4 regions of the Kitasatospora sp. NPDC096204 genome follow, and region 3 is predicted to be linked to each of the others. Evidence: riboswitches for the same ligand, from Rfam matches in the RefSeq annotation. Region 3 holds a riboswitch; each other region holds the start of a gene.

Region 1 (7,123 bases), on a different contig from region 3:
TCGCGGGGGCCGTGGCCCGCCGCATCGTGCCGTACGTGGACGCCGGAACCAAGGTCGAGCAGGGCGACCGGATCGGCCTGATCCGGTTCGGGTCCCGGGTCGACACCTACCTGCCGGCCGGCGTCGAGGTCGGCGTCGAGGTCGGCCAGAAAACCACAGCCGGGGTGACGCGCCTTGACCGTGACTGATCCTGAAACAATCGTCGGCCTGGACGACGAGGAGACGGCCCTGCGCCGCCGCCGCTGGGCGCGCGACCGCGAGCTGCGCGCCCCGCGCTCTCCTCAGCACCTGTCCACCGCCGACTTCCTGACCCTGGGGAACGCCGTCTGCGGCTTCCTGGCGATCTACTCGATCACCACCGGGGTCCTGGTCCCGCACATCACCAACCCGGACGCCGCTCCGGACCGGCACAGCGCCGCCACCGCGGTGACGCTGCTGCTGATCGGCTCGATGTGCGACCTCTTCGACGGCCTGGTGGCGCGCAAGCTGCGCTCGTCCGCCCTCGGAGCGGAACTGGACAACCTGGCGGACCTGATCAGCTTCGGCATCGCGCCGGCCTATTTCGTCGCGGTCTGGGGCATGGTCTCGCAGGGGTCCAACACCAAGCTTTCGGCGCTCATCGCGATCACGGTGCTGCTCGCGGTGGTCCTACGGCTGGCCCGCTTCTCGGCCGTCAAGATGCGGCCAGGGGTGTTCCAGGGCATGCCCTGCCCGATGGGCGCGATGACGGTGATCGCCATCGTGCTGCTCGACCCGCCGTTCCTGCCCGGTCTGCTCGCCATCTTCGGCGCCGCGTACCTGATGGTCAGCCGGATCGAGTACCCGAAGCCGCAGGGCCTGCTGGCCACCGCCACGCTCTGCTGGATCGTGGTCTCCATCGGCTGCCTGGCCGCCTGGGCCACCGGACTGCCCGGTGGCGACAACCTGATGCACGTCGGCGCGTTCGCCCAGATCACGCTCGCCGCGATGGCGCCGCTGCTGGTCATCCGCCGCAAGGTGGGGCAGAAGGTCGGCGACGTCCGCGCCCGGCGGGCTGAGTCTCGGATCGGCTGATTCCCCGCAGAAGTCATAAGAGTCAGGGCCCGGAACCAACAGGTTCCGGGCCCTGACTCTTATGACTTTTCACGACAGTCGAACGCCGCGGGTGCGGGCGCCCAAGGCGCGGTCGGTGCTGGCGACGACGTGAACGACGCAGGCGCGGTCGGTGCTGACGACGGAGCCGCCGTCGCCGTGGACGACGAACTCCATCTCAAATGTCATAAAAATCAGGCGCCACCGGTGTGCACGCTGAACGCCGAACGACGGGCCGCCCGGGCCACGCCCGGGTCCGGGTGCACGCCCGAGACCGCCGTCAGCACCGAGGCCGCCCGCGGGTGCCCGGACTGCCGGGCCCGGGCGAACAGCCGCACCGGGTCGCCCGCCGAGGCGCCCTCGACGTGGCCCACCAGCAACTCGGTCTCCCCGTGGTCGAGCACTGCGGCCGCGGTGTCCACCCAGAGCCAGGCCGCATCCTCCGCACCCAGCACGTCCGCCGGGGAGACGCCCTCGTCCGCGCGCTCCGCCAGCCACAGCAGCGCGTAGGGGCGCAACACCGGCGCGTCCACCGCCGCGCGCACCGCCTGCTCGGCCGGCCCCCCGGCCACCCGCAACGCCTCGAAGGCCAGCCCGCGCACCAGCGCGTCGTCGCCCCGGGCGGCCTCCAGCAGCTCGCCCACCGCGCGGTCGGCCGGACGAGCCGCGACCCAGGCGCGGAACTCGGCGCGGGCCGGGCCCGGCGAGTAGTCGGCGCAGGCGTTCAACAGTTCGAAGGCACTCTGCTCGATGTGCCCGGCCGCGGTCTGGGCGACCGTGCAGATCTCCTCCAGCTTGGCCCGCACCGCCCAGTGGCCGAGCGGCGACAGCTCCGCGGCATCGTTCCTGCGCACCAGGGCGCCGACCGCCGCCAGGCCGTCCAGCATCCAGTCCAGGACGGCGGCCACGTCCGAGGGCGCGGCCGGGGTGTCGATCTGCGGCGCGCGGCAGGTGCCGCGGACGGCGGAGACGGCCGAGGCCGCGTGCGGCACCGGCGACAGGCCCGGCCCGCCGAGGCCCGCGCCGACCCGGCGCTCGTCCAGCCCGCGGCGCAGCAGCTCCAGCAGCTCGCTCTCGGCGACCGGGCCGTCCACCAGGTGCAGGAAGGAGAGCAGCTGCGGGGCCTGGTCCACGGCCTGCCCGGCGAGTACGGCGAACACGCCGCGCAGCGCGGCGGGCGGCACCGGGGCGAGGAGGGTCCAGGCGTCGAACAGCGCCGACCAGCCGCGCACCACGGCCTCGTCGTCGTGCTCCCAGGCGTGCAGGCGCCAGCCGGGGCCGGCTCCGCCGTCCCGGGCCTCGACCAGACCCACCAGCAGCGCCCGACCCCATGCCTTGGTGGCGGCGCCGACCGTCATGGCCAGCGCCCGGCCCGCCGCACGGGCGTCCTCCGGGAGCAGCTCGCCGCGCTTGTCGACCTCGGCCAGCTCGCCGGCCCAGCGGGCGACCCGGACGGCGTCCACCAGCATCCGGCGGGCCAGCGGCGCCAGCTCGGCGGGTGCCGGGAAGCCCTCCGGCACGGGAACCCGACCCCGCCCGGGAGCCGGAGCCGGTCCCCGTCGCCGGGGTACTCCGTTACGGGGGACACCCGCCCCGCCCGGCCTGCCACCGGCGGGCCGTTGGGCCGTTCCGGGGAGACGGGTCACCGTCGCACCGGTACCGATCGTCGGCGGGAGCGGGGCATCACGGTCGCGCGGGTTCCGAGACGTCACGTCGAGCAGTCTTCCCCTTGTACCGGCCTTCTGTCACATCCGGTTGTCCGTACGACCGGGCGAGCGGCGGTGGCACCTCCGCAAGATCGGGCAACAGCGGCAAACCGCCTGGCCGGAATCGTATGGCCTGCCCATGCCATCCCGGGCGCCCCGGTTGCCGGGAATGCTCGACCGGTCACCGTGCGTACGGGTGGGGGGTAAGAGCCCGGGCCAATTCTTGCCCCTGACGACGGGCCGGATTTCGCGCGGGCAATCCCCTCCCCCGACATCCGGCCGGGCTGTCCAGCCCGAATCCGGACGGATGGAGGGCGGGGGCGGGGGATCGTGCCGCACGAGAAGTCGGGCCGGCCGACTTCTCGTGCGCGCTCGACGGAATGAGAGAAACGTTCATTCGTGGACGGGGGAAGACAAACGGAAAAACCGACGGGACCCGGCCGAAAGCGCCGGCGCGGTGAGAGGGGGGCTCACGCGGAACGGATCGAACGGCAGGACCCGCGCGGAAAGGCTCGCACGGAACGGCTCGCGCGGAAAGGCTCGCACGGAACGGCTCGCGCGGAACGGCTCGCGCGGAAGGCGGCTAGAGCAACGGAGTGAGCCAGCGCCGGAGGAGTTCGGTGTAGCGCTCGGGGGCGCTGTTCCAGAGGGTCGCGTGGTCGGCGCCGGGAAAGGCCTGGAGGCTGACCACGTCGCGGCGGGCGGCGGCCAGCTTCTCGGCGGTGCCGAAGGGGGCGATCCGGTCCTCGGGGCTGTGCAGGAGGAGGGTGGGCACCCGCAGGTCGGCGCCCTCGGCGATGCGGCCGAAGTCGGCGAGGTCGACGCCGGTCCGGCCTTCGGCGGCGAGGGCGCCGAGCTCCGCCGCGACGCCCGGGAAGCCGGAGCGGGCGGCGTCCCGGCGGGCGGACGCCGGGAGGTCGAGCACGGGCGAGTCGAGGACCAGGCCGCGGACGGCGTGCGACCAGGCGGAGTGGGCCGCCGTGTGGAGGACCATGGTCGCGCCGAGGGACCAGCCGTAGAGGATCACCTTGCCGGCGCCGCTGTCGAGCGCCAGCCGTACCGCCGCCTCGACGTCGCGCCACTCGGTCTCGCCGAAGTGGCTGAGCCCGTCCGGGGAGCCGGGGGCACCCCGGTCGCCGCGGTAGGTGACGGCGAGGGCGGGCAGGCCGAGCCGGTCGAGGACGGGGAGCACCGGAAGGGTCTGCCGGCGGTCGGCCCCGGGGCCGTGCACCAGGATCACCCAGGTGCCGCGCTTGCCGTCGAGCTGCCAGGCGGGAAGGGCGCCGAGCTCGCCGTCGACGGCGGTGTCGGCGAAGGCGAGGCCGAGCGCCTCGGTGGGGTCGCCGAGGTGGACCCGTGGGGTGAAGCGGACCTCGGTGCCGGAGGCGAGGGTGCCCCGGTCGGCGCGGACCAGCCGGCGGGTGACCTCCTGCTCGTCGCCGTGCAGGATCTCCTCGACGACCGCGTGCCCGCCGTCCGCCCACTCGACCGCCCAGCGGCCGGGGCGCAGGCTCCCGGGGCCGCGGGTGAAGGTGACCCGGCCGGGGGCGAGGCCGCGGACGACGACCGGAGCGGACTCCTGAACGGTGGTCACCGGACGGACCATCCGCTCGGAGGCCCGACGGCCGATCACCAGCACGGCGGCCCCGACCGCGGCGGCCGCCACGACGGCTGCGGTTCCCCAACGCATTTCGCTCCCCGCTCTCCTGCTCACGGACCGGACGGTGTTCGGGCACCAGTTCACCGGCGCCCCGCCCGCCCGGCCACCGGGCTGGGCCGTCCGGGTCACCCGGGCGGCGGGCCGGCCCTGCCGAGGAGCCGGCGGCCCCGCGCTGCCGAGGTGGCGCCGGAGACGGACGGTGAGGACGGTAAGGACGGCCGGCCCCGGGAGGGCGAAGGCAGCGGACGAGGGCAGCGGCAGACCCCGTCCTCGGCCCGCCGCGCCGACCGGCCCCACGGGGCGTCAGCGGCGTCCGCGTGTGACCAACCCCTCCGTGACCTCGGTTGACTCCCGGTTCGGGCCCGTGATGGGATCCTGGGGCCAAACGGAGGCATGGAGAGGAAGCCGGTGGAAGTCCGGCGCGGTCCCGCCACTGTCACCGGGGAGCACGCTCGGAACATCGCCACGGCGGGCCGTCGACGGCCGCTGGAAGGCTCCGAGGGTGCGTTCGACCCGGAAGCCAGGAGACTCTCGCCGCCGTCACGTCGATCCAGGGCGCGGACCCTGAGTGAGGACACGCACGCGATGCAGGCTGCCCCGCCCTGCCCGACCCCGAGCTGCCCTCCGCCGTGCGACCGATGACCCCGCCCGCGTCTTCCCCTTCCGCGCGCCCGCTGACCCGCGCCGCCGCGTTCGCGCTCGGCGCCGTCGCGGGCTACGCCGCCGACGCCCGCTTCGCCGACCCCCGCCGGGGCCACCCGGTGGCCGTCTTCGGCAGCGCCGCGACCCGGCTGGAGCGGCGGCTGTGGCGCGACGACCGCGCCGCCGGGGCCGGGTACACGGCGCTGTGCGTGGGCGCGGTCGCGGCGGGCGCGCTCGCCCTGGACCGTACGGTGGGCCGGCGCCCGCTGGGCCGGGCGGCGCTGGCGGCGGCCGCGACCTGGACGGTGCTCGGCGGCACCTCGCTGACCCGGGAGGCGCGCACCATCGGCCGTTCGCTGGCGGCGGGCGACCTCACGGCCGCCCGGGAACGGCTGCCGCACCTGTGCGGGCGGGATCCGAGCGCGCTGGACGGGGAGCAGATCGCCCGGGCGGTGGTCGAGTCGGTGGCGGAGAACACCGCCGACGCCGTGGTCAACGCGCTGACCTGGGGCGCCCTGGCCGGCACGCCCGGCCTGCTCGCCTTCCGCGCCGTGAACACCCTGGACGCCATGGTGGGCCACCGCTCGCCGCGCTACGCCCGGTTCGGCTGGGCCTCGGCCCGGCTGGACGACCTGGCGGGCTGGCCCGGCGCCCGGCTGACGGCGCTGCTGACGGTGGCCGCCGCGCCCGAGCCCCGGACGGCCTGGCGGGTCTGGCGGCGCGACGGCTCCGCGCACCCGAGCCCGAACGCGGGCCAGGCCGAGTCGGCGTTCGCCGGCGCGGTGGGCGTCCGGTTGGGCGGGGCGCTGCGGTACGGCGAGCGTGTGGAGAACCGGCCGGTACTGGGCGCGGAGCTCCGGCCGGTGACGGTGGACGACATCGAGCGGGCCTGCGCGCTCTCCCGGCGGGTGGGCGCGCTGGCGCTGGGTACGACGGTCGCGGGGCACGTCCTGCTGCGGGTGCTGCTGGAGCGGAAGTCGCCGAAGAGAAGGGGACGGGGATGAGCAACGCACTGCTGGTCGCGGGGACGACCTCGGACGCGGGCAAGAGCGTGGTGACGGCCGGGATCTGCCGTTGGCTCGCCCGCCAGGGCGTGCGGGTCGCGCCGTTCAAGGCGCAGAACATGTCACTGAACTCCTTCGTCACCTCCGACGGCGCCGAGATCGGCCGCGCCCAGGCGATGCAGGCGCAGGCCGCCCGGGTGGAGCCGGAGGCGGCGATGAACCCGGTGCTGCTCAAGCCGGGCGCGGACGGCCGCAGCCAGGTGGTGCTGCTCGGCAGACCGGTGGCCGAGGTGGGCGCGCTGGACTATCGCGAGCGCAAGCCCGTCCTGCTGGAGCGCTCCCTGGAGTGCCTGGCCGACCTGCGCCGCCGCTACGACGTGGTGGTCTGCGAGGGCGCGGGCTCGCCCGCCGAGATCAACCTGCGCGACCGTGACATCGCCAACATGGGCCTGGCCACGGCCGCCGCCCTGCCGGTGGTGGTGGTCGGGGACATCGACCGGGGCGGGGTCTTCGCGGCGATGTACGGGACGCTGGCGCTGCTGTCGGCGGAGGACCAGCGGCACGTGGCGGGCTGGTTCGTCAACAAGTTCCGCGGCGACGCGCGGCTGCTGGCGCCCGGGCTGGACATGCTGCGCGAGCTGACCGGCCGTCCGGTGCTGGGCACGCTGCCGATGCTGCCCGGGCTCTGGCTGGACGCCGAGGACTCGCTGGACCTGTCCACGGTGGTGGACCGGGCGGACGGGCCCGGGCCGCTCGGCGCGGACGTGCTGCGGGTGGCCGTGGTGCGCTTCCCCCGGCTGTCCAACTTCACCGACGTGGACGCGCTCGCGCAGGAGCCGGGCGTGCTGGTGCGCTGGGCGACCAGGCCGGAGGAGCTGGCCGACGCCGACCTGGTGGTGCTGCCCGGCACCCGGGCCACCGTCGCGGACCTCGCCTGGCTGCGCGAGCGCGGCCTGGAGCCGGCCCTGCGGGCGCGCGCGGCGGCCGGCCTGCCGGTCCTCGGGGTCTGCGGCGGCTACCAGATGCTGGCGCACTCGATC
Region 2 (7,123 bases), on a different contig from region 3:
CGGCATCGGCCTGCTGCCGCCGCTGATCGGCTCGCAGCCGCGGATCGACGACGTCAGCGCCACCACGGGACCGGGGGCGGGCGGCACTCCCGTGACCGTCACCGGCGTCGGCCTGGAGGGCGCGATGGTGCTGGTCGGCGGCGTCCCGGCGCCCGGCACCTGCACCGACACCGCCTGCACGGTGACCACACCCGGCGGCTCGGGCAGCGCCGCCGTCACGGTGGTCGGACCGGGTGGGAAGGCCACGGCCCCTGCGGCCTTCGACTACACCGGCGCCCCGCCGCCGCCCCCGCCGGCTCCCTCGCTCTCCGGCCTGAACGCGCCCTCGGGCCCGGTCGGCGGCGGCACCGCGGTCATCGTGACCGGCGACGACCTGGCCGGCGGCACGGTCTCCTTCGGTGGCCGGCCCGCCACCCGGCACTCCTGCGGCCCGCGGTTGTGCACCGCCACCGCACCGGCGGCCGACCAGCCGGGGCCGGTGGACGTCACGGTGACCACGGCGGGCGGCACCAGCGGCCCGGTGGCGTTCACCTACGCGCCGTAGCGCGGCCCGCCGTCGGACCGGGCCTGGAGGCCAGGGCGGGCAGCGCCCCGGCGACCGGGGCCGGCCGTTGTCGCGACCACCGCCGACCGGGGTCGGCCGTTTCTGCGGCCGCCACCGACCGCAGGGCGTCACTACTGCCGGAATCCATCACATACGAAACAAGTGATTTGAAAAATTCTTCAAGTTCATACATGCTGTCGTGCCGTTGAACCGGTGGAAGGCGCGTCCGGGCGCCGTCGGACGCAGGAAGGGGCGGTCGTGACCGCGGCAATCGGCGGACGGCGGCCGCCCGCCCGGCGGTCGGGGGCGGGCGCGGAATGAGCCTCGCCAACCTCCTCACCCGTCCCACAGGCCACCCCCCGAACACCCTGGATAATCTGAACTCATGAGCGACAACCTCTCCCCGTGCCCGCAGTGCTCCAGTGAGTACACCTATGAGATGAACGCCCTCATGGTCTGCCCCGAGTGCGCCCACGAGTGGGTGCCCGGCGGCGGCGACCAGGCCGGAGCGCCGGCCGGCGAGCGCGTGATCAAGGACGCCGTCGGCAACGTGCTGAACGACGGCGACACCGTCACGGTGGTCAAGGCGCTGAAGGTCAAGGGCAGCGTCTCCGGCATCAAGGCCGGCACCAAGGTGCGCAACATCCGGCTGGTGGACGGTGTCGACGGGCACGACATCGACTGCCGGATCGAGGGCTTCGGCGCGATGCAGCTCAAGTCCAGCGTGGTCAAGAAGGCCTGACCCGCGCGCGCCTGAACGGCCGCGCCCCGCCGAGGAGATCGGCGGGGCGCGGCCGTTTCGTCGTTCGGGGGCCTCCTCGGGACGGAGGTGGAGTCGTCGCCCGAGTTAGTTGTATGCTCACAATAATTACAACAACACAAGTAATCATGGAGCGTTCGTCATGCCCGATGCCGCTCGACCGCGGCCCTGGCTCGTGCTCGCCATCTGCTGCATGAGCCTGCTGATCGTCAGCCTCGACAACACCATCCTGAACGTGGCCCTGCCCGCCATCCGGCGCGACCTGGACACCTCGGTGTCCGGACTGCAATGGACGATCGACGCCTACACCCTGGTACTGGCGAGCCTGCTGATGCTCTCCGGCTCCACCGCCGACCGGATCGGCCGCCGCCGGGTGTTCCGGATCGGGCTGGTGGTGTTCACCGGGGCCTCCCTGCTGTGCAGCCTGGCCCCCGGGCTCGGCTGGCTGATCGCCGCGCGGATGCTGCAGGCGGTCGGCGGCTCGATGCTGAACCCCGTCGCCATGTCGATCATCAGCAACACCTTCACCGACTCCCGGCAGCGCGCCCGCGCGATCGGTGTCTGGAGCGGCGTGGTGGGCATCAGCATGGCCGCCGGGCCGATCATCGGCGGCGCGCTGGTCGAGTCGGCCGGCTGGCGGGCGATCTTCTGGATCAACGTCCCGATCGGCCTGGCCGCCCTCTTCCTCACCACCCGCTACGTGCCGGAGTCGCGGGCGGCCCGCACCCGTCGGGTGGACCCGGTCGGCCAGCTGCTGGTCATCGTGCTGCTCGCCGCGCTCACCTACGCGATCATCGAGTCGCCGGAGCGCGGCTGGACCTCGCCCGTGGTGCTCGGCTGCGCCGCGGCCTCGCTGGCCGCCCTGCTGGGCCTGCTCCGGTACGAACCCCGGCACACCGACCCGCTGATCGACCTGCGGTTCTTCCGCTCCGCGCCGTTCTCGGGCGCCACCGTGATCGCGGTCGCCGCCTTCGCCGGCCTCGGCGGCTTCCTGTTCCTCAGCTCCCTGTACCTCCAGGACGTCCGCGGTCTCGACCCGTTGCACGCCGGGCTGTTCATGCTGCCGATGGCCGTCATGTCGCTGCTCACCGCGCCGCTGTCCGGCCGGATGGTGGCCACCCGGGGGCCGCGCACACCGCTGCTGCTGGCCGGGACGGCGCTGACCGCGAGCGCCGTGCTCCAGGCGGTCGGCTACTCCGAGCACCTGCCGACCGGGCTGCTGGTCGTCGCCTTCCTGCTCTTCGGCATCGGCTTCGGCGTGGTCAACGCGCCCATCACCAACACCGCCGTCTCCGGGATGCCCCGCTCGCAGGCCGGGGTGGCGGCGGCCGTGGCCTCCACCAGCCGGCAGGTCGGCCAGTCCCTGGGCGTCGCGGTGACCGGAGCCCTGATGGCCGGGACCGCCCTGACGGACCCGGCGGCGTTCACCGGGGCCGCGCGGACGGCCTGGTGGATCATCGCCGGCTGCGGGGTGGCCGTGCTGGTCACCGGTACGCTCACTTCCGGCCGCTGGGCCCGGGCGACGGCCGAGCGCGCGGCGCGACGACTCGCCGAGCAGGAGCCGGCCGAGGGAACCGAGGAGACGAAGGAGACGGTGGACGCCTGATGGAGCGCCTTGACACCGGTGGGCACCCGGAGGGGAGCGGGGCCGACGCCGCCACGGCGGCCCGGGTCTGGCAGGGGATGTACGCGCTCGTGCTCGAGCGCCACGACCGCCGCAAGACCGTCGCCGACGCCCTGGGCATGAGCTTCAGCCGGGTCAGGGCGCTGCGCCGGCTCGCCGCCGGCCCGATCACCCTGCGGGAGCTGGCCGAGCGACTGACCGCCGACCCGCCGTACACCACCGTCATCGTGGACGATCTGGTGCGGCGCGGGCTCGCCGAACGCATCACCAACCCGGCCGACCGGCGCTCCAAGCTGGTCCACCTCACCGAGGAGGGCGAGGCGAAGGCGGCGCTCGCCACCGGGATCCTCACCACCCCGCCGGACGCGCTGCTCGGGCTGCCGCCGGAGGACCTGCGCGCGCTCGACCGGGTGCTGGCGAAGCTGTTGGACTGAGGCCGCGGCCGGTTCACCACGGGAGGCCGCCGGCCGTCAGGGGTCAGCCGTCCGAGCGCCGGAGCAGGTAGGTGTCCATGATCCAGCCCTTGCGCTGCCGGGCCCGCTCGCGCAGTTCACGGATCCGCGGTGCCGCCTCGGCGAGCGGCCCGGAGTCAAGCACCTCGTCTTGGGTGCCGAGGTAGGCGCCGTAGTGGATCTCCAGCCCCTCGGGGTCGATCTCGGTGAAGGCGGCCCGGCCGTCGAGCATCACCACCACGTCGTCCACCCCCTCGGGAAAGCCCTCCGCCAGGCGGCGTCCGGTGGTGATCTGCACCGGGCGGCCGACCCTGGTCAGCGTGGTGCGGTGCCGGGCGGCGAGCGCGGAGACGCTGCTGATGCCCGGGATGACCTGGTACTCGAACGGCGCGCCGCCCCGGGTGGACACGTCGTCCACCACGGCGATGACGCTGTCGTAGAGGGCCGGGTCGCCCCAGACCAGGAACGCGCCGCTCTCGCCCGGGCCGAGGTGCTCGGCGAGCAGCCGTTCGACCAGGTCGGCGCGGCGGACGCGCCAGTCGTCCACGGCGGCCGCGTACGCCGGGGTCGTGCGGTCCCGCTCGGCGTCCGGCACCTCGACCACCCGGTGCCCGGGCCGTCCGTGCTCGGCCAGCATCCGGCGGCGCAGCGCGATCAGGTCCTGCCGTTCCTCGCTCTTGTCGAGGATGAAGAAGACGTCGGTGCGACCGATCGCCTTGACCGCCTGCAGGGTGAGGTGGTCCGGGTCGCCCGCACCGATGCCGATGACGAAGATGTGCCGCATGGGGGACATTCTGCCGTCCGCCCCGGCGTACGGCCCCGGGGGCCGTACGTGGCCGACCGAAGCGGTGGGCGGTGGCTGTGAGCTGCGCGGATGGACGTAAGCTGGCGGGGCAGCTGGTTCGCCCCGCCCGCCGGGCGGGGTGTCGTCACGAGGGAACCCGGCGGGAGTCCGGGACCGCCCCGCAGCGGCGAGCGGCAACGACCGCCGTCCTGCGCGCCGCGCCCGGCAACGGGTCCGGGGGGCGACGACCGGTGGGTGTCCGTCCCGGTTCGGCCGGGAGGGCGCGCCCACGAGTCCGAGGACGTGCCGCTGCCCGCGTGCCGTGGTGGCCCGCGGCCCACCACGACCCCGAGGGCGGGCCGATGGTGCGGGCGGGCCGTATACGGACGGCTGCCCGCTCCTTCGCGTGCCCGAGGTGCGCGACCTCACGAAGGAGAGTTCCGTGCAGCGGAACGCCGACCACGATTCCTCCGGCGCCATGACGGGCGGGCCGTCGCTGTGACCAGTCCCGCTGTCCTCTCCCGCACCCCGGCCGACTCGGCGGTCACCCTCGCCCACATCATGAGTGACCACGACACCAACCTCTACGGTTCGGTGCACGGCGGCGTGATGATGAAGCTGATCGACGACGCGGCCGCCGCCGCCGCGGGCCGGCACGCCGGTGTTCCCGCGGTCACCGTCTCCGTCCGGGAGATGTCGTTCCTCGCGCCCGTCCGGGCGGGAGACCTCCTCACCGTCCGCGCCCGGGTCGGCCGCGTCGGGCGGACCTCGATGGACGTGTCGGTGGAGGTGACCTCGGAGCGGTGGAACCTCGCCGGGCCGGTGACCCGGGTGGCGACGGCGGAGCTGGTCTTCGTGGCGGTCGACTCGGACGGCAGGCCCCACCCGGTGCCCGAGCTGCTCCCGGAGGACGGCGGCCCCGACAAGCTGCGCGGGCCTTCGGCCGAGTAACCGTACGCGGCGGCGACGTCCCACGATACGGACGCCTTTCGGGATTTGCGCCTCGACGGCGACGTCTTGCCCCTAAGCTGGCGACGCAGCTGGTTCGCCCCGTCCGCCAGGCGGGGTGTCGCAAGAGGGAACCCGGTGACGCCTTTCGACTGGCCAGTCCGGGACTGCCCCGCAGCGGTGAGTGGGAACGACCGCCGTCATACGCACTGGACCCGGGACGGGTCTGGGAAGCGACGGCCAGTAGGTGTCCGCCCCGGTTTCGGCCGGATGGGCGCGCCCGCGAGTCCGAAGACCTGCCACTGCCCGTACGCGACCGTTCGCGTGCGGCCATCCGGTGACCTCGTGGGCGGGTCGGCGACCATACCAGGCGGAGCCGTGCACGGGTGCGGGTGCCCGTCCGGTTCGTCATCCCTTCGCGTCCTCGTGCCACCACCGGTGCACTTGAGGATTCAGGCTCGCGAAGGAGAGTCCCTTGACAGCGAAGTCCGCCGCCGCGGCGTCCGTGGCCACCGCGTACGGCTACCCCCGGCAGGGTCGTAACCGTGAACTGAAGAAGGCGATCGAGGGCTACTGGAAGGGCGCGGTCACGGCCGAGGCGCTGCTGTCGACCGCGGCCGACCTGCGCCGGACCAACTGGGCCCAGCTCGCCGGGGCGGGGATCGGGGAGGTCCCGACCGGTGACTTCTCGTTCTACGACCACGTGTTGGACGCCAGCGTGGCGGTCGGCGCGATCCCGCCGCGGCACCGGGAGGCGGTCGACGCCGACCCGCTGGACGGGTACTTCGCGATGGCGCGCGGCAACCAGGACGTCGCGCCGCTGGAGATGACCAAGTGGTTCGACACCAACTACCACTACCTGGTGCCGGAGTTGGGGCCGGACACGGTGTTCGCCGCGAACCCGGCCAAGGCGGTCGGCGAGTTCGAGGAGGCCCTCGCGCTCGGCCACACCGCCCGTCCGGTGCTGGTCGGCCCGGTGACCTACCTGCTGCTGGCCAAGCCGGCCCCCGGGGTGGCCGAGGACTTCCAGCCGGTCACCCTGCTGGACCGGCTGCTGTCGGTCTACGCGAAGCTGCTCGCGGCGCTCAGGGCCGCGGGCGCCGAGTGGGTCCAGCTGGACGAGCCCGCGCTGGTCCAGGACCGGACCCCGGCCGAGCTGAACGCCGCCTCCCGGGCCTACCGCGAGCTCGGCGCCCTCACCGAGCGGCCCAAGCTGCTGATCGCGAGCTACTTCGACCGGCTCGGCGAGGCACTGTCGGTGTTGGCCAAAGCCCCGGTGGAGGGCCTGGCGCTGGACTTCACCGGCCCGGCCGCCGCCAACCTGGAGGACCTCGCCGCCGTCGGCGGCCTGCCCGGCAAGCGGCTGGTCGCCGGGGTGATCGACGGGCGCAACATCTGGATCAACGACCTGGAGAAGTCGCTGTCCACCCTGGCGACCCTGTTGGGCCTCGCCGACACCGTCGACGTCGCGCCGTCCTGCTCCCTGCTACACGTCCCGCTCGACGCCGCCGCCGAACGGGAGTTGGACCCGCAGATCGCCCGCTGGCTGGCCTTCGCCCGGCAGAAGGCCGGCGAGGCGGCGCTGCTCGCCCGCGGCCTGCGCGAGGGCACCGGCGCGATCACCGCCGAGCTCGCCGCCAACCGCGCCGACCTCGCCTCCCGCGCAAACTCCCCGATCACCCACGACCCGGCGGTGCGCGCCCGGGCCGCCGCCGTCACCGCCGACGACACCCGCCGGGCCCAGGCCTACCCGCAGCGGGCCGAGGCCCAGCGCGCCCGGCTCGGCCTGCCGCTGCTGCCGACCACCACCATCGGCTCCTTCCCGCAGACCACCGAACTGCGCACCGCACGCGCCGATCTGACAGTGGGTCGGATCGACGCGACCGCCTACCGGGAGCGGATGGAGGCCGAGGTCCGCGAGGTCATCGCCTACCAGGAGAAGGCCGGCCTGGACGTCCTGGTGCACGGCGAGCCCGAACGCAACGACATGGTCCAGTACTTCGCCGAGCAA
Region 3 (7,123 bases):
GGTACCTGTTCTTCACCTCGGTGCTGACCATCGGCCAGTACTACATCGAGCGCCACTACGCCCGGGGCTCCAACCGCACCCTGCCGCCCACCCCGCTGCAGCGGCTGCGGGGCCTGTTCTCCGGGAAGCCCGCCCCCAAGACGAACGCCGACGTCGTCCCGGGGCTCGAGGGAGGTGGTCACGTATGACCGACCTGAGCAAGACACCCGCCGACGCCGCGGCGTCCACCGAGCCCATGGTCCGCGCCGAGAACGTGCACAAGTCCTACGGCCCGGTCGAGGTGCTCAAGGGCATCGACCTGGAGGTCAGGCAGGGCGAGGTGTTCTGCCTGATCGGCCCCTCCGGCTCCGGCAAGTCGACCTTCCTGCGGTGCATCAACCACCTGGAGAAGATCAACGGCGGCCGCCTCTGGGTGGACGGCGAGCTGGTCGGCTACCGGCAGAAGGGCGACCGGCTGCACGAGCTCAAGGACCGCGAGGTCGCCCTCAAGCGGCGCGACATCGGCATGGTCTTCCAGCGCTTCAACCTGTTCCCGCACATGACCGCCGTCGAGAACGTCATGGAGGCGCCGGTCCAGGTCAAGGGCGAGAGCAGGGCCGACGCCCGCGAGCGCGGCATGGCCCTGCTGGAGCGGGTCGGCCTGGCCGACAAGGCCGGGAACTACCCCTCGCAGCTCTCCGGCGGCCAGCAGCAGCGCGTGGCGATCGCCCGCGCGCTGGCCATGAAGCCCAAGCTGATGCTCTTCGACGAGCCCACCTCCGCGCTCGACCCGGAGCTGGTCGGCGACGTCCTGGACGTCATGCGCGGCCTCGCCGAGGAGGGCATGACCATGGTGGTCGTCACCCACGAGATGGGCTTCGCCCGCGAGGTCGGCGACGCCCTGGTGTTCATGGACGGCGGTGTGGTGGTCGAGTCCGGCAACCCCCGCGAGGTGCTCACCAACCCGCAGCACGAGCGCACCAGGGCCTTCCTGTCCAAGGTGCTCTAGGCCGTACCGTCGGCGCCCGGCAGACCCGTCCTGCCGGGCGCCGGCCTTTCCCCGCCGGGAAAGGAGGCCGGAACGCCGTACGAGTAATAGGCTGGAGGCAGTCAGCCCGTTACCGAATCTGGAAGGACCCCTGTGGAGCTCGCCGCCTACGCCGATCTCGCCGTTCGGCTGGTGAACACCGAGGAGCCCGAGCGCGGCACCGACACGCTGACCTCCGTGGAGGCGGTGCGCGGCCTGTTCTCCGACTCCTCGCGGGCCGCCGCCCTCGCCGACGAGTCCGACCTGCCCCGGCTGCGGGCGGTGCGGACCAGGCTGCGCGGGGTCTTCGAGGCCGCCGCCGAGGGCGACGAGGTCCGCGGCGTCGACCTGCTGAACAGCCTGCTGATGGAGTACCCGGTCAGCCCGCTGGTCTCCGGGCACGACTACCTGGACGACGCCGGGCGGCCGCGCTGGCACCTGCACCTGGCCGACAACTCCCCCACCGCCACCGCGCACTTCACCGCGGTCGCCTGCATGGGCCTGGCCGTCCACCTGACCGAGCTGGGCGCCGACCGGCTCGGCATCTGCCAGGCCGCGCCCTGCCGCAACGCCTACCTGGACACCTCGACCAACCGCTCCCGCCGCTACTGCTCGGACCGCTGCGCGACCCGCGCCAACGTGGCCGCCTACCGGGCCCGCAAGCGCCAGGAGGCGGAGGCCGCCGCCCGGGCCTAGGCCCTCGGCAACCCGGGGCCTCGGGAGGTCGGGGCCCCAGGGCCTCAGACCTCCTCCACCCAGGCGCCGAACCGGCGGGCCAGGCCCGGCACCCGGGCCAGCCGCGGGGTGAGCAGCAGCCGCTCCAGCCGGCGCCCCGGCGCCAGCCAGACCGGGCTCGGGCTCAGCCGCAGCAGCACCCGGCCGAGCACCAGCTCGTCCGGGACGGCGCCGTAGCTGCGGCTGTCGCTGTCCACCGGGCGGTTGTCGGACAGCAGCCACCAGCCCTTGGGCCGGCGCTCGGCGGCCCGCTTCACCACCAGCAGGTCCTGCTGGAAGGGGTGCCGGAAGACCACCACCGCGCCCGGCCGGATCGGCGCGCCGTAGCGGACCAGCAGCCGGTCGCCCTCGCGCAGGGTCGGGACCATCGACGGCCCCGCCACGTCGACCAGCCCGAACGGCAGCACTCCGCCCCGGTCCCCGGCTCCGACGTCCTCCGGTCGCGTACTCCGCGCCACGACTCCTCCTCCCGCTCCGCCCGTCCCCCAGTCTGCCGTACGGGCCGTCAGCGCTCCGATGTCCGGAATACCCCGGTTCCGGGTCCGTCTTTCGCCCTAGGCCCGCCGCCCGATCGCGAAACCGGGAGGGCGGAAGGGTAATCTCGGGCGCGGGAAGACGATCTAAGGAAGGACTCCCATGTTCTCTCGTCTGTTTGCACCGCGCGCCACCGCCCACGCCCACTGCGACCTGCCCTGCGGCGTGTACGACCCCGCGCAGGCCAAGCTCGAGGCCGAGTCCGTCAAGGCCACCCAGGAGAAGTACCAGGCCAACGAGGACCCGCACTTCCGCGCCCGCGCCATCATCATCAAGGAGCAGCGCGCCGAGGCCGTCAAGCACCACATCTCGGTGCTGTGGAGCGACTACTTCAAGGCCCCGCACTTCGAGAAGTACCCGCAGCTGCACCAGCTGATCAACGACACCCTGAAGGCCGCCTCGGCCGCCAAGGCGTCCACCGACCCGGCCACCGGCCAGGCCCTGCTGGACCTGATCGCCGAGGTCGACAAGATCTTCTGGGAGACCAAGCAGGCCTGAGCCTGACGCGTCGCCACCCGACCGCCCCCGTCCGGACCGCCGGACGGGGGCGGTCGTGCGTTCACGCCCGATCCCCGACCGGTAAGGGTTGCCTGCCCTGAGTGGCTGTTATGCTGCCAGGGCGTCCGAGGGAGAAGTCCGGTGTGAATCCGGCGCTGACCCGCAACGGTGAGCACGGCCCGTACCAGCCCGTACGGCCGCGCCAGCCCGATCGCCCTCGGCCGCCGAACTCCCGACAACTCGCCGTGGACTGCGAGGGGAACGGCGCTCCGGCACGCCCCGGCCCGCGCCCGCCCCGGCGCACCCCCGGCCCGAGGCAAGGCGCACCCGTGAACCGCGCACCCGCAGACCGTGCAGTCGGCCCGCCCACTCGTCGCATACCCGTCGTCCCGCTCGCCGCGGGCCTCGGCGCCGCCCTCCTGCTCTCGCTGGTCTGCGGGGTCGCCCTCGGCTCCTCCGGGCTCGGCCTGCCCCGGGTGCTGCGGCTGCTGGGCGCCGGGCTGACGGGCGGTCGGCTGGACGCGGACGAGGCGGCCGCGTACGCGATCGTCTGGGAGATCCGGCTGCCGCGCACCGTGCTGGCCGCCGTGGTCGGCGCCGGACTGGCCGCCTGCGGCGTCGCCGTCCAGGCCCTGGTGCGCAACGCGCTGGCCGACCCCTTCGTCCTCGGCATCTCCTCCGGCGCGGCCGTCGGCGCCAACGCCGTCCTGCTGTTCGGCGCCTTCGCCTCGCTCGGCGTGTGGGCGATCTCCGCCTCCGCCTTCGGTTCCGCGCTGACCGCCATGACGCTGGTCTACCTCGCCGCCCGCACGGCGCACGGGCTCACCCCGCTGCGCCTGGTGCTCACCGGCACCGCCCTGTCCTACGGGTTCTCCGCCGCCACCACCCTGATGGTCTTCGCCGCCGACCGCGGCGAGGCCGCCCGGGACGCCATGATGTGGCTGCTCGGCAGCCTCGGCGGCGCCACCTGGGGCTCGGTGCCGATCGCCGCCGTCACCGTCCTGGCCGGCCTCGCCTGTCTGGCCTGCGCCGCCGGGCGGCTGGACGCGCTCGCGATGGGCGACGAGACCTCCGCCTCGCTCGGCGTGGACCCGGACCGGCTGCGCCGCGAACTGTTCGTGGTGACCGCCGCCGTCACCGGCACCGTGGTCGCGGTCAGCGGGGCGATCGGCTTCGTCGGGCTGCTGATGCCGCACCTGGCCCGGATGCTGGTCGGCGCCGGGCACCGCCGGGTGCTGCTGATCGCCCCGCTCGCCGGAGCCCTGCTGCTGGTCTGGGTGGACATCGCCTCGCGCACCCTGCTGGCGCCCGCCGAACTGCCCGTCGGGGTGTTCACCGCGGTGCTCGGCGTGCCCGCCTTCCTGCTGATGATGCGCCGCCGCGGCCAGTCCTTCGGAGGCACCCGGTGACCGACGTGACCGCGGTGGACACCGCGACCGGGCCGGCCCAGGACCTCGCCGTCGACGCCGTCTCGGTGGAGCTGGCCGGCACCCGGCTGGTCCACGAGGTGAGCCTGGCGGCCGCCGCCGGACAGGTGGTCGGGCTCATCGGCCCGAACGGCAGCGGCAAGTCGACGCTGCTGCGCTGCGTCTACCGGGTGCTGAAGCCGGCCGGCGGCGCGGTCCGGCTGGCCGGCGACGACCTGCACGCCCTCACCGCCCGCGAGACGGCCCGCCGGGTGGCCGCGCTGACCCAGGAGCACTCCGCCGAGTTCGACTTCACCGTCGCCGAGGTGGTCGCGATGGGCCGGCTGCCGCACCGCCGCGGCTTCGGCGCCCCCACCGACGGGGACGCGCGGCGCTGCGCCGAGGCGCTGCGCAAGGTCCGGGCCTGGCACCTCGCCGAACGCGGCTTCCTGAGCCTGTCCGGGGGCGAGAAGCAGCGGGTGCTGTTCGCCCGCGCCCTGGTCCAGGAGCCGCGCCTGCTGGTGCTGGACGAACCCACCAACCACCTCGACATCGCCCACCAGTTGGAGGTGCTGGCCCTCGCCCGCGAGGCCGGCCCGACGGTGCTCACCGCGCTGCACGACCTCAACCTGGCGGCGGGTCACTGCGACCTGCTGTACGTGCTGCGGGCCGGCCGGATCGTCGCCTCCGGCACGCCCGAGGAGGTGCTCCGACCCGCCCTGCTGGCCGAGGTGTTCGGCGTCCGGGCCACCCCGGTGCGGCACCCGGAGAGCGGCGCCCTCCAGCTGCTGTTCGACCGTCTCGACCGCTCCGCCTGACCCCCCTCCGGAGGAACCACCGTGCGCACCAAGGCCGTTGCCGCCACCGCCCTGCTCGCCCTCGGACTCACCGCCTGTGGGGCCGAGATCGCCCCCAGGGAGACCGCCGCCGCCTCCGCCCACTACCCGGTGACGGTGGACAACTGCGGCGAGAAGCTCACCTTCGAACGGAAGCCCGCCCGGGTGGTGACCAACGACGTCGGCATCACCGAACTGATGCTCTCCCTCGGCCTCGCCGACCGGATGGCCGGCTACGTGATGCCCGACGACAAGGGGAAGATCGACCAGGTCGCCTGGAAGGACGGCTACCGGCAGACGAAGTGGCTCTCCAAGCAGATCATCACCAAGGAGATCGCCCTGGACGCCAAGGCCGACCTGGTCTTCGCCGGCTGGCACTACGGCTTCGACGAGGGCCGCGGCGTCACCCCGCAGACCCTCAAGGCGCTCGGCATCGACTCGTACGTGCTCAGCGAGTCCTGCCGCAGCGGCAAGGGCACCGAGCGCGGCGTGATGGACCCGCTGGAGGCGCTCTACACCGACCTGGCCAACCTCGGCGAGGTCTTCGACGTCAGGGACCGCGCCGACGGGCTGATCGCCGACTTCAAGGCGCGGATCGCCGCCGTCCCGCAGCCCGAGCGCCGCCCGTCCGTCTTCCTGTACGACAGCGGGCAGGACAAGCCGTACACCGCGGGGAAGTTCGCCGCCGCCAACGAGATCATCGCCAAGGCCGGCGGGACCAACGTCATGGGCGACCTCACCGACACCTGGCTCACGGCCGGCTGGGAGAGCGTGGTGCAGCGCGACCCCGAGGTGATCGTGATCAACGACTACGGCAGCACCGGCGCCGAGGAGAAGCGGAAATTCCTCAAGTCCTTCCCTCCGCTGGCCGGCGTCGACGCGATCCGCAACGACCGGATCTTCGTCATGGACTACGTCGACCTGGTGGAGAGCCCGCGCAACCCGGCCGCGATCGGCGCACTGGCCGAGTACCTGCGCACCGTCCCGGCCCGCTGACCGACCCCGGTCACGCTCCTCCGGGCCGGTGGCCGCGGGCGTACGCTCAAGGTACGAGCCGACGGACCCCGACCGGAGGAGCGAGATCATGACCACCACGGCGGCCCCCGCCGCCTTCGACACCCGCGCACTGCGCCAGGGCATCGAGCGCCGCGACGCCGAGACCCTCCTCGCGCTCTACGCGGAGGACGCCGAACTGCGCATGGTCGATCGCAAGACCCAGCCCAGCCACCCCCTGGTGATGCACGGGCGGGAGGAGATCGGCGCCATGCTGGACGACATCTACAGCCGCGAGATGACCCACAAGCTGGAACAGGTGGTGGTCCAGGGCGACCACGTCGCCTTCCTGGAGTCCTGCCGGTACCCGGACGGCGTCCGGGTGCTGATGTCCTCGATGGCCGGGCTGCGGGACGGCCGGATCGTCGACCAGACCTCCGTCCAGGCCTGGGACGAGACCGGTCCCGGGCAGTAGGCTCACTGGCATGATCCGCACCGCCGTCGCCACCGACGTCCCCGTCATCCACGCCATGATCCGCGAACTCGCGGAGTACGAGCAGGCACTGCACGAGGCGAAGGCCACCGAGGAGCAGCTGCACCAGGCCCTGTTCGGCGAGAACCCGGCCCTGTTCGGGCTGATCGCCGAGGACGACACCACCGGCGAGCCGGTCGGCTTCGCCGTCTGGTTCCGCAACTTCTCGACCTGGCGCGGCACCCACGGGATCTACCTGGAGGACCTGTACGTCCGCCCGCAGTCCCGCGGCGGCGGCCACGGCAAGGCGCTGCTGCTGGAACTGGCCCGGATCGCCGTCGAGCGCGGCTACTCCCGGGTCGAGTGGTCGGTCCTGGACTGGAACCAGCCCTCGATCGACTTCTACAAGTCCATCGGCGCGGTGCCGATGGACGAGTGGACGGTGTACCGGCTCACCGACGAGGCGCTGGCCGACGCCGGACGGCGCTGAACAGCCCTTCGGAGTCCGGGGAAAGGGTCTGCCACCCTGCGTCGCAATGCCTTACCATGAGTAACTCCCGAACCGGGGTTGCGGAAGGCAGAGCGATGGCGGATCCGCCGCGCCGGGCCCCCCTTCGGGGGTGGCAAGCGGTAACAAGCGGGG
Region 4 (7,123 bases), on a different contig from region 3:
CCGAGGGCGGCCACCGCGACGGCGAGGCCGGGGAGTTCGGCGGCGGTGTCGGCGAGCCAGCGGGCGGCGGGGAGTTCGGCGTGCACCTCGGTGCGGGCGAGGACCTCGGCGGTGTAGCGCAGGGCGTCGCCGGGGTGGTCGTCGGTGAGGGCGTGGAAGCCGCGCGGGGCGTGGTCGTCCGGGTCGAAGGGGTAGCGCCGGAGGCTGACGTCGGTGCCCTCGCTCCGCCCCTCGACGTCGTACGCGGTGGGCCCCTCGGCGGCTGGGTGCGGGACGGGCCTGGGGTAGGGCGGCAGGGCCGGTTCGTCCCGGGGTTCGTCCAGCTCCTTCAGGAAGGAGTAGAGCAGGGGGCGCAGCAGGCGGGCGGACTCGCCGCGGTGGGCGAGCGACCGGTCGGTGATGCCGCTCAGGTCGGCCGGCTCCCGGGCCAGGGCCAGTTCGAGCTGGGCGGTGAGGTCCCCGTCGGGGTCGAGGACGGGTGCGGCCTGGCCGAAGGCGTAGCTGGGGGAGCGCGGGTCGAGTTCGGCGGCGCCGGTGGCGACGAGCAGGGTGCGGTTCGGTGGTCCAGGGCGGCGCCGTAGACGGTGACCGAGCCGTGGTCGCCGATCACGCAGTCGGCGGCGACCAGTGCGGCCTGCCAGCCCTGGTGGGGCGGGATCAGGCGCAGGCCCATCCGGCGGGCGGCGGCGAGCAGCGCCTCGGGGTCGTGCCGGCTCCACACGTTGGGGTGCAGGACGACGGCCACCGTGTACTCGTCGGCGGGCAGTTGGCGGACCAGCCGCTGGGGCAGGTCGGGGTGGCGGCCGAATAACGAGTGCTCGCTCCAGGTGGAGCTGACGACGACGAGCCGTCGGCCGCCGACGGCGCCGAGCGCCGCGCGGTAGCCGTCGCGGGAGCGCCGGCTGCCGAGCATCCGGTCGAAGCACGGGTCGCCGACGACCCGGGCGACGTCCAGCGCCTCGGGGCAGGAGTCCCGCAGCCGGTCCAGCTGCTCGGGGTGGGAGAGGCCGAGGACGTCGACGAACACCCTTCCATGGTGGGTGAGTTCGTTGCGGGACAGGCCGGCGGCGCTGACCGTGTCGCCGGTGGACTCGGTGACCAGGCGGTTGTAGCCGGCGCCGTGCGGGAGGACGACGAGGCGGGCGTCCAGGCGGTGCATGGAGGAGTGGACGGCGCAGGCGACGGCCAGGTCGAAGCGGCGGCGGACGGCGTCCTCCCAGTCCAGCACGGTGAAGCCGGACAGGCCGTGCAGGTACTCGTCCAGGGCGCGGTCGGCGAAGGCGGAGCCGGGGTTGACGGTGAAGTAGCGCTCGATGCCGTCCGGGCTCAGCAGGGTGAGGACGTCCAGGACCCGGGTGGCCGAGGTGAGGGTGCGGGCGACCGCCAGCACGCGTGCCCTGACCGGTCGGGTGTTCCAGCGGTCGGCGGGCCAGGCGTGGGGGTGGGACGGCACACCATGATCGTACTCATCCGGCCGGGCCGCGGCGCGGTTCCGAGCGCCGGTCAGCCCGCCGCCGCGCTGGGCTCGTGGTGCTCGGCGGCGGCGCACTCGTCGAGCAGGGGGCGCATGGCCTCGTCCACGAGCCGGTAGCGCACCACTCGTCCGTCCCGGTCGCCGGTGACCACGCCGGCCGTGCGGAGCAGCCGCAGGGCCTGGGAGACGGCCGGGTCGCGCATGCCGGTGGCGACCGCGAGATCGGTGACGGCGAGCGGCCCGGCCCGGTGGAGGGCGAGCAACAGGGAGAGCCGGCCCGGGTCCGCGAGCAGGGAGAACCGCTCGGACCAGGACCGGACGTGGGTGCGGTCGCCGATCGCGGCGATGGCCTCGCAGACCCGGTGCCCGTCGATGGTGCGGTGGCCCGCGCGGTCCTCCGGTACGAGATGCATGCGGACATTCTCGCAGGCGGGGGCCTGTGATCCTGGACACCTGCGTAGGTGCGCAGCCTTGCATGGGTCGGGGCGGGGCCCTACGGTGTTCCCCGCCGTGGTGCTCGGGAAGACCGGTGACGGACCCTCAGGGGTCCCAGCCCGGAGCGGCCCTCGCCACTGTGATCGGGTCGCTCCTCCGCCTACGGAGGAGCGTCGTCCGTACCCATGAAGCCACTGGGCGCCTCGCGCGCCTGGGAAGGCGGGTACGGGTGTTCCCGTCAGCCAGGAGACCGGCCACGGCATCTCACGAGGTTTTCCACGAGGTGCTGGAGCGTGATCCGCATGACCCTGCCCGAAACCGTTTCCGCCGGGCCCGAACCGGGCCCCTCCGTGCTGCCCGCCTTCAGATGGCGGCGCGAGGACACCGTCCGTACGGCCGGGCTGATGGCGGTGATCGTGGCCATGCACGTGGTGGCCTTCGGCACGCTGATCTTCCTGGTCGCACCCGAGCGGTACGCGGTCGGTACCCAGGTCTTCGGGGTGGGCCTGGGTATCACCGCGTACACCCTCGGCATGCGGCACGCCTTCGACGCCGACCACATCGCGGTGATCGACAACACCACCCGCAAGCTGATGGCGGACGGCAAGCGGCCGGTCTCGGTGGGCTTCTGGTTCGCCCTCGGGCACTCCTCGATGGTGGTGCTGATGGCCGCCCTGGTGGCGGGCGGCGCGCAGCTGGCGAACACGCTGATGGACGACGAGTCGGCCACCCACAAGTGGCTGGGCATGGTCGGCACGACGGCCTCCGGCGCCTTCCTCTACCTGATCGGCGCGCTCAACCTGGCGGCGCTGCTCGGCATCCTCAAGGTGTTCCGCTCGATGCGGGCCGGGCAGTTCGACGAGAAGGAGCTGGAGGCGCACCTCGACTCGCGCGGCTTCATGGCCAGGGTGCTGAACCGGGCGACCCGTTCGATCACCCGGCCGGGGCAGATGTTTCCGGTCGGCATGGTGCTGGGCCTGGGCTTCGACACCGCGACCGAGGTCACCCTGATGGTGATGGCCGGCTCGGGTGCGGCCTCCGGGCTGCCGTGGTACGCGATCGTCTGCCTGCCGCTGCTGTTCGCGGCCGGGATGAGCCTGTTCGACACCCTGGACGGGACGTTCATGAACTTCGCGTACCAGTGGGCCTTCGCCAACCCGGTGCGGAAGGTGTACTACAACCTGACCATCACCGGTCTGTCGATCGCGGTGGCCTTCGTCATCGGCACCATCGAGCTGGTCGGGGTGCTGCACGAGAAGCTCGATCTGACCGACCCGGTCACCGGGTTCATCGCGGACATCTCGCTGGACAACGTCGGCTACGCCATCGCCGGGCTGTTCGTGGTCGTCTGGGCGATCGCGATCGGGTACTGGAAGCTCGCCCGGGTCGAGAAGCGCTGGACGCCACGGAACCCGTGACCGGGCCGGCTGCCGGCCTCCGAGCAGGCGGAACGGCGCCACCCCGAACCCGGGGCGGCGCCGTTCGGCGCGTGCGGGGTCAGCGCTCCTCGCGGAAGTCGACGTGCCGGCCGGCGGCGGGGTCGTACTTGCGCAGGACCATCCGGTCCGGGTCGTTGCGGCGGTTCTTGCGGGTCACGTACGTGAAGCCGGTGCCGGCGGTGGAGCGGAGCTTGATCACCGGGCGCAGTTCGCTGCGGGCCATCGGGTCCTCCTGGGGCCTGGGTGTCCGGCCCCGGGTGTCGGACCGGGACCGGGTGCCGAAATGGAAGTCGTTTTCACTGGAGGAGAACGCGGGCCTGGCCCTGCCCATTCCCGGACGCCGGGGCCCCGGGGCGCCGCCGAAGAGGGCGCGGCGGGTCGGGGAGCGGGGCACGGCGCGGTCGCGCGGGGGCGTGCAAGGGGCACCGGGGGTTCTGTCGGGGGCGCTCGGCGGGCGGTTCGGGCCGGGGGTTCGTAGGCTCGACGCATGGCGGATGCGTACGCGGGGCGGCGGGAGCGGGTGAGGGAGCACTGCGGTGCGGCCGGGGCCGATGCGGCGCTGATCACCCGTGCGGCGAACGTGCGGTACCTGACGGGCTGCGCGCCCTGCGGGGCGAGCCTGCTGCTGACCAGAGAGCGGGCCCTGCTCGCGCTGCCGGACGACCTGCCGCCGGACGACACCGGTGAGCACCTGATCGCTCCGGACGTCACCCGGCTGCCGGTGGCGGCCGGGACGGACACCGCGCTGGCCGCCGCGTCGGCCGCCGCGCGCTCGGGGGTGGCGGGCCTCGCGGTGGAGGAGCACGACCTGACCGTCAGCCGGCACCGGGCGGTCGGCGGCCTGACCGAGGGGGCCCGACTGGTGGACCTCGGCCAGACCGTGGAGCGGCTGCGGGTGGTCAAGGACGAGCACGAGATCGCCGACCTGCGGATCGCCGCCGAGATCGCCGACCAGGCGCTCGGCGAGCTGCTGGAGTCGATCCTGGTCGGCCGCACCGAGCGGCACCTGGCGATGGAGCTGGAGCGCCGGATGATCGACCACGGCGCCGACCGGGCGGCCTTCCCGGTCTCGGTCGGTACCGGCAGCCACTCCGGCCAGGCCGCCCACCAGCCGACCGACCGCCGGGTGGAGGAGGGCGACTTCCTGACCGTGGTGATGGGCGCCCAGTACCGCGGCTACGGCGTCTCCACCGCCCGCACCTTCGTGATCGGCGCCGCTCCCGCGCCCTGGCAGGTGGAGCTGCACCGGCTGGTCTTCCGGGCCCAGCGGGCCGGGCGGGAGGCGCTCGGACCAGGGGTGGAGCAGTGCGTACCCGACCGGGCCGCCCGGCAGGTCCTGGAGGCGGCCGGCCACACCGAGGCCTCCCCGCACCCGGTGGGCCACGGCATCGGGCTGGAGATCCGGGAGGCCCCGCGACTCGGTCCGGCGGACATGGGTAAACTGGACAGCCGCGTACCGGTCACCGTCGGCCCAGGGGTCCACCTCCCGGGCAGGGGCGGGGTCCGGATCGAGGACACGCTCGTCGTGCGCCCCCTCGAAGAGGGCGGGCCCGAGCTGCTCACCATCACCACCAAGGAGCTCCTCGCCCTGTGACCGCGGCCCCCGGGCCGTGGGCGGCAGGACGCACCCCCTTGGTTCCTTGACAGCTATATCCAGGAGTAAGTGCGCCCGTGGCTTCCACGAACGATCTCAAGAACGGCATGGTCCTCAAGCTGGAGGGCGGCAAGCTCTGGTCCGTCGTCGAGTTCCAGCACGTCAAGCCCGGTAAGGGCCCGGCCTTCGTGCGTACCAAGCTCAAGGAGGTCCTGACGGGCAAGGTCGTCGACAAGACCTTCAACGCGGGCACCAAGGTCGAGACCGCCAACGTCGACAAGCGCGGCATGCAGTTCTCGTACAAGGACGGCGAGAACTTCGTGTTCATGGACATGGACACCTACGACCAGCTGACCATCGAGCCGGCCGTCGTCGGCGACGCCGCCAAGTACCTGCTGGAGGGCTTCGAGGCCCTCGTCGCGCAGAACGAGGGCTCGGTCCTGTACATCGAGCTCCCGGCCGCCGTCGAGCTGACCATCGCCGAGACCGAGCCGGGCGTCCAGGGCGACCGCTCCACCGGTGGCACCAAGCCCGCCACCCTGGAGACCGGTGCCCAGATCCAGGTGCCGCTCTTCGTCACCACCGGTGAGAAGATCAAGGTCGACACCCGCGACGGCAGCTACCTCGGCCGGGTGAAGTAAGTCCGTGTCGGCCGCACGCAGCAAGGCCCGCACCAGGGCCTTCCAGATCCTCTTCGAGGCCGACCACCGCGGGGTCGACCCGCAGCAGGTCCTCGCCGACTGGGTGGCCCGCGCCCGCGAGCCCAAGCCCGACGAGGGCACCCCGCAGGTGGGTGAGTACACCATGGAGCTCATCGAGGGGTACGTCCAGCACGCCCGCCGCATCGACGACCTGATCGAGCAGTACGCCGTGGGCTGGACCCTCGACCGGATGCCGATCGTGGACCGCAACGTCCTGCGGCTCGGTGCGTACGAGCTGATCTGGGAGGACGGCGTCCCGGACGCGGTCGTCCTGGACGAGTCCGTCGAGATCGCCAAGGAGTTCTCCACGGACGACTCCCCGGCCTTCGTCAACGGCATGCTCGCCCGCTTCCTGGAGCTGAAGCCGGGCATCCGCCGGTAGCAGGCGCCCCGTGAACGGCCGCCGGACCCGAACAGGTGTCCGGCGGCCGTTCCGCGTTTCACCCGGTCGGCGTAGGCTGTGGACCTACTTGTCAGTAACTTGACGTCCGGAACCACGCGTGAAGGGCAGGTCCCGCCACATGACCACGGCGACCCGCAGCGAGTTCGACCAGGGCATCGCCCTGACCAGGCACCCCGAGGAGGCCGGCCGCTACGAGGCCGAGCTCGGCGCCGGCTGGCAGATCGGCGGCGGGGTGAACGGCGGACTGCTGCTCGCCGTGGCCGGACACGCGCTGTCGCTGGAGCACGAGGCCCACCCGGACCCGGTGTCGATCAGCGGTTACTACCTGTCCGCCTCCACCCCCGGCCCGGCCACCGTCCGCACCGAGGTGCTGCGCACCGGCCGCGGCCTGTCCACCGGCACCGCCTCGCTCAGCCAGGACGGCGTCGAGCGGCTGCGCGTGGTGGCCAGCCACGGCGACCTCGCCGCCGCCGACGGCGAAGTGCGCACCAGCGCGCAGCCGCCGCAGCTGCCGCCGCCGGACCAGTGCATCGGCGTCGAACACGCGCCCAAGGAGCTGATCGCCCAGGCCGCCCTGCTGGAGCGGTTCGACCTGCGGCTGGACCCGGCCACCGCCGGCTGGGCGCTCGGGCAGCCCTCCGGCAAGGGGCGGATCCAGGGCTGGTTCCGGCTCGCCGACGGCCGCGAGCCCGACCCGCTGCTGCTCCTGATGGTTGCCGACGCGCTGCCGCCGGTCACCTTCGACCTCGGCCTGCCGGGCTGGGCCCCCACCGTCGAGCTGACCGTCCACCTGCGCGCCAGGCCCGTGCCCGGCTGGCTGCGGGTCACCCACGCGACCCGCAACCTGGCCGGCGGCTACTTCGAGGAGGACGCGGAGGTCTGGGACGAGTCCGGCCGGCTGGTCGCCCAGTCCCGCCAGCTGGCCAGGGCACCCCGGCCGGCCTGACCCGTGGCCCGGAGGGGCCCGTATTACCGGTGGTTACATTCCTGTGACACGCCGTACGTGTGCGGCGCGCGCGGATGGGGAGGAAGACGGTCAGCGGCGAACTCGTCGCCGATCGTCAACTTCACCCGACC

Evidence for each region. Region 3 has a riboswitch for cobalamin ahead of ACIQ87_RS04410 (FecCD family ABC transporter permease). Riboswitches for the same ligand answer to the same signal wherever they lie in the genome.
Region 1: it holds a riboswitch for cobalamin, as region 3 does, so the genes downstream of both, ACIQ87_RS13655 (cobalamin biosynthesis protein) here and ACIQ87_RS04410 (FecCD family ABC transporter permease) in region 3, are expected to answer to the same signal.
Region 2: it holds a riboswitch for cobalamin, as region 3 does, so the genes downstream of both, metE (5-methyltetrahydropteroyltriglutamate--homocysteine S-methyltransferase) here and ACIQ87_RS04410 (FecCD family ABC transporter permease) in region 3, are expected to answer to the same signal.
Region 4: it holds a riboswitch for cobalamin, as region 3 does, so the genes downstream of both, ACIQ87_RS16295 (HoxN/HupN/NixA family nickel/cobalt transporter) here and ACIQ87_RS04410 (FecCD family ABC transporter permease) in region 3, are expected to answer to the same signal.

Annotation. Positions count from the first base shown of each region.
Region 1 is NZ_JBIWFT010000010.1:160,038-167,160, reverse strand. It holds gene ACIQ87_RS13680 (phosphatidylserine decarboxylase) at 1-188, shown strand, start outside; gene ACIQ87_RS13675 (CDP-alcohol phosphatidyltransferase family protein) at 175-1,053, shown strand; gene ACIQ87_RS13670 (hypothetical protein) at 1,123-1,248, opposite strand; gene ACIQ87_RS13665 (hypothetical protein) at 1,266-2,591, opposite strand; gene ACIQ87_RS13660 (alpha/beta hydrolase) at 3,361-4,467, opposite strand; cobalamin riboswitch at 4,835-4,968, shown strand; gene ACIQ87_RS13655 (cobalamin biosynthesis protein) at 5,076-6,083, shown strand; gene ACIQ87_RS13650 (cobyric acid synthase) at 6,080-7,123, shown strand, end outside.
Region 2 is NZ_JBIWFT010000001.1:56,876-63,998, forward strand. It holds gene ACIQ87_RS00150 (IPT/TIG domain-containing protein) at 1-544, shown strand, start outside; gene ACIQ87_RS00155 (zinc ribbon domain-containing protein YjdM) at 930-1,286, shown strand; gene ACIQ87_RS00160 (MFS transporter) at 1,447-2,910, shown strand; gene ACIQ87_RS00165 (MarR family winged helix-turn-helix transcriptional regulator) at 2,910-3,362, shown strand; gene cobF (precorrin-6A synthase (deacetylating)) at 3,406-4,164, opposite strand; gene ACIQ87_RS00175 (acyl-CoA thioesterase) at 4,663-5,115, shown strand; cobalamin riboswitch at 5,189-5,431, shown strand; gene metE (5-methyltetrahydropteroyltriglutamate--homocysteine S-methyltransferase) at 5,588-7,123, shown strand, end outside.
Region 3 is NZ_JBIWFT010000003.1:219,659-226,781, forward strand. It holds gene ACIQ87_RS04385 (amino acid ABC transporter permease) at 1-188, shown strand, start outside; gene ACIQ87_RS04390 (amino acid ABC transporter ATP-binding protein) at 236-988, shown strand; gene ACIQ87_RS04395 (CGNR zinc finger domain-containing protein) at 1,121-1,702, shown strand; gene sodX (nickel-type superoxide dismutase maturation protease) at 1,747-2,109, opposite strand; gene sodN (superoxide dismutase, Ni) at 2,378-2,773, shown strand; cobalamin riboswitch at 2,876-3,007, shown strand; gene ACIQ87_RS04410 (FecCD family ABC transporter permease) at 3,103-4,182, shown strand; gene ACIQ87_RS04415 (ABC transporter ATP-binding protein) at 4,188-4,997, shown strand; gene ACIQ87_RS04420 (ABC transporter substrate-binding protein) at 5,019-6,011, shown strand; gene ACIQ87_RS04425 (nuclear transport factor 2 family protein) at 6,100-6,483, shown strand; gene ACIQ87_RS04430 (GNAT family N-acetyltransferase) at 6,494-6,970, shown strand.
Region 4 is NZ_JBIWFT010000013.1:28,342-35,464, forward strand. It holds gene ACIQ87_RS16285 (hypothetical protein) at 407-1,453, opposite strand; gene ACIQ87_RS16290 (ArsR/SmtB family transcription factor) at 1,504-1,887, opposite strand; cobalamin riboswitch at 1,969-2,183, shown strand; gene ACIQ87_RS16295 (HoxN/HupN/NixA family nickel/cobalt transporter) at 2,212-3,327, shown strand; gene rpmG (50S ribosomal protein L33) at 3,407-3,571, opposite strand; gene ACIQ87_RS16305 (M24 family metallopeptidase) at 3,836-4,942, shown strand; gene efp (elongation factor P) at 5,020-5,583, shown strand; gene nusB (transcription antitermination factor NusB) at 5,588-6,025, shown strand; gene ACIQ87_RS16320 (thioesterase family protein) at 6,165-6,992, shown strand.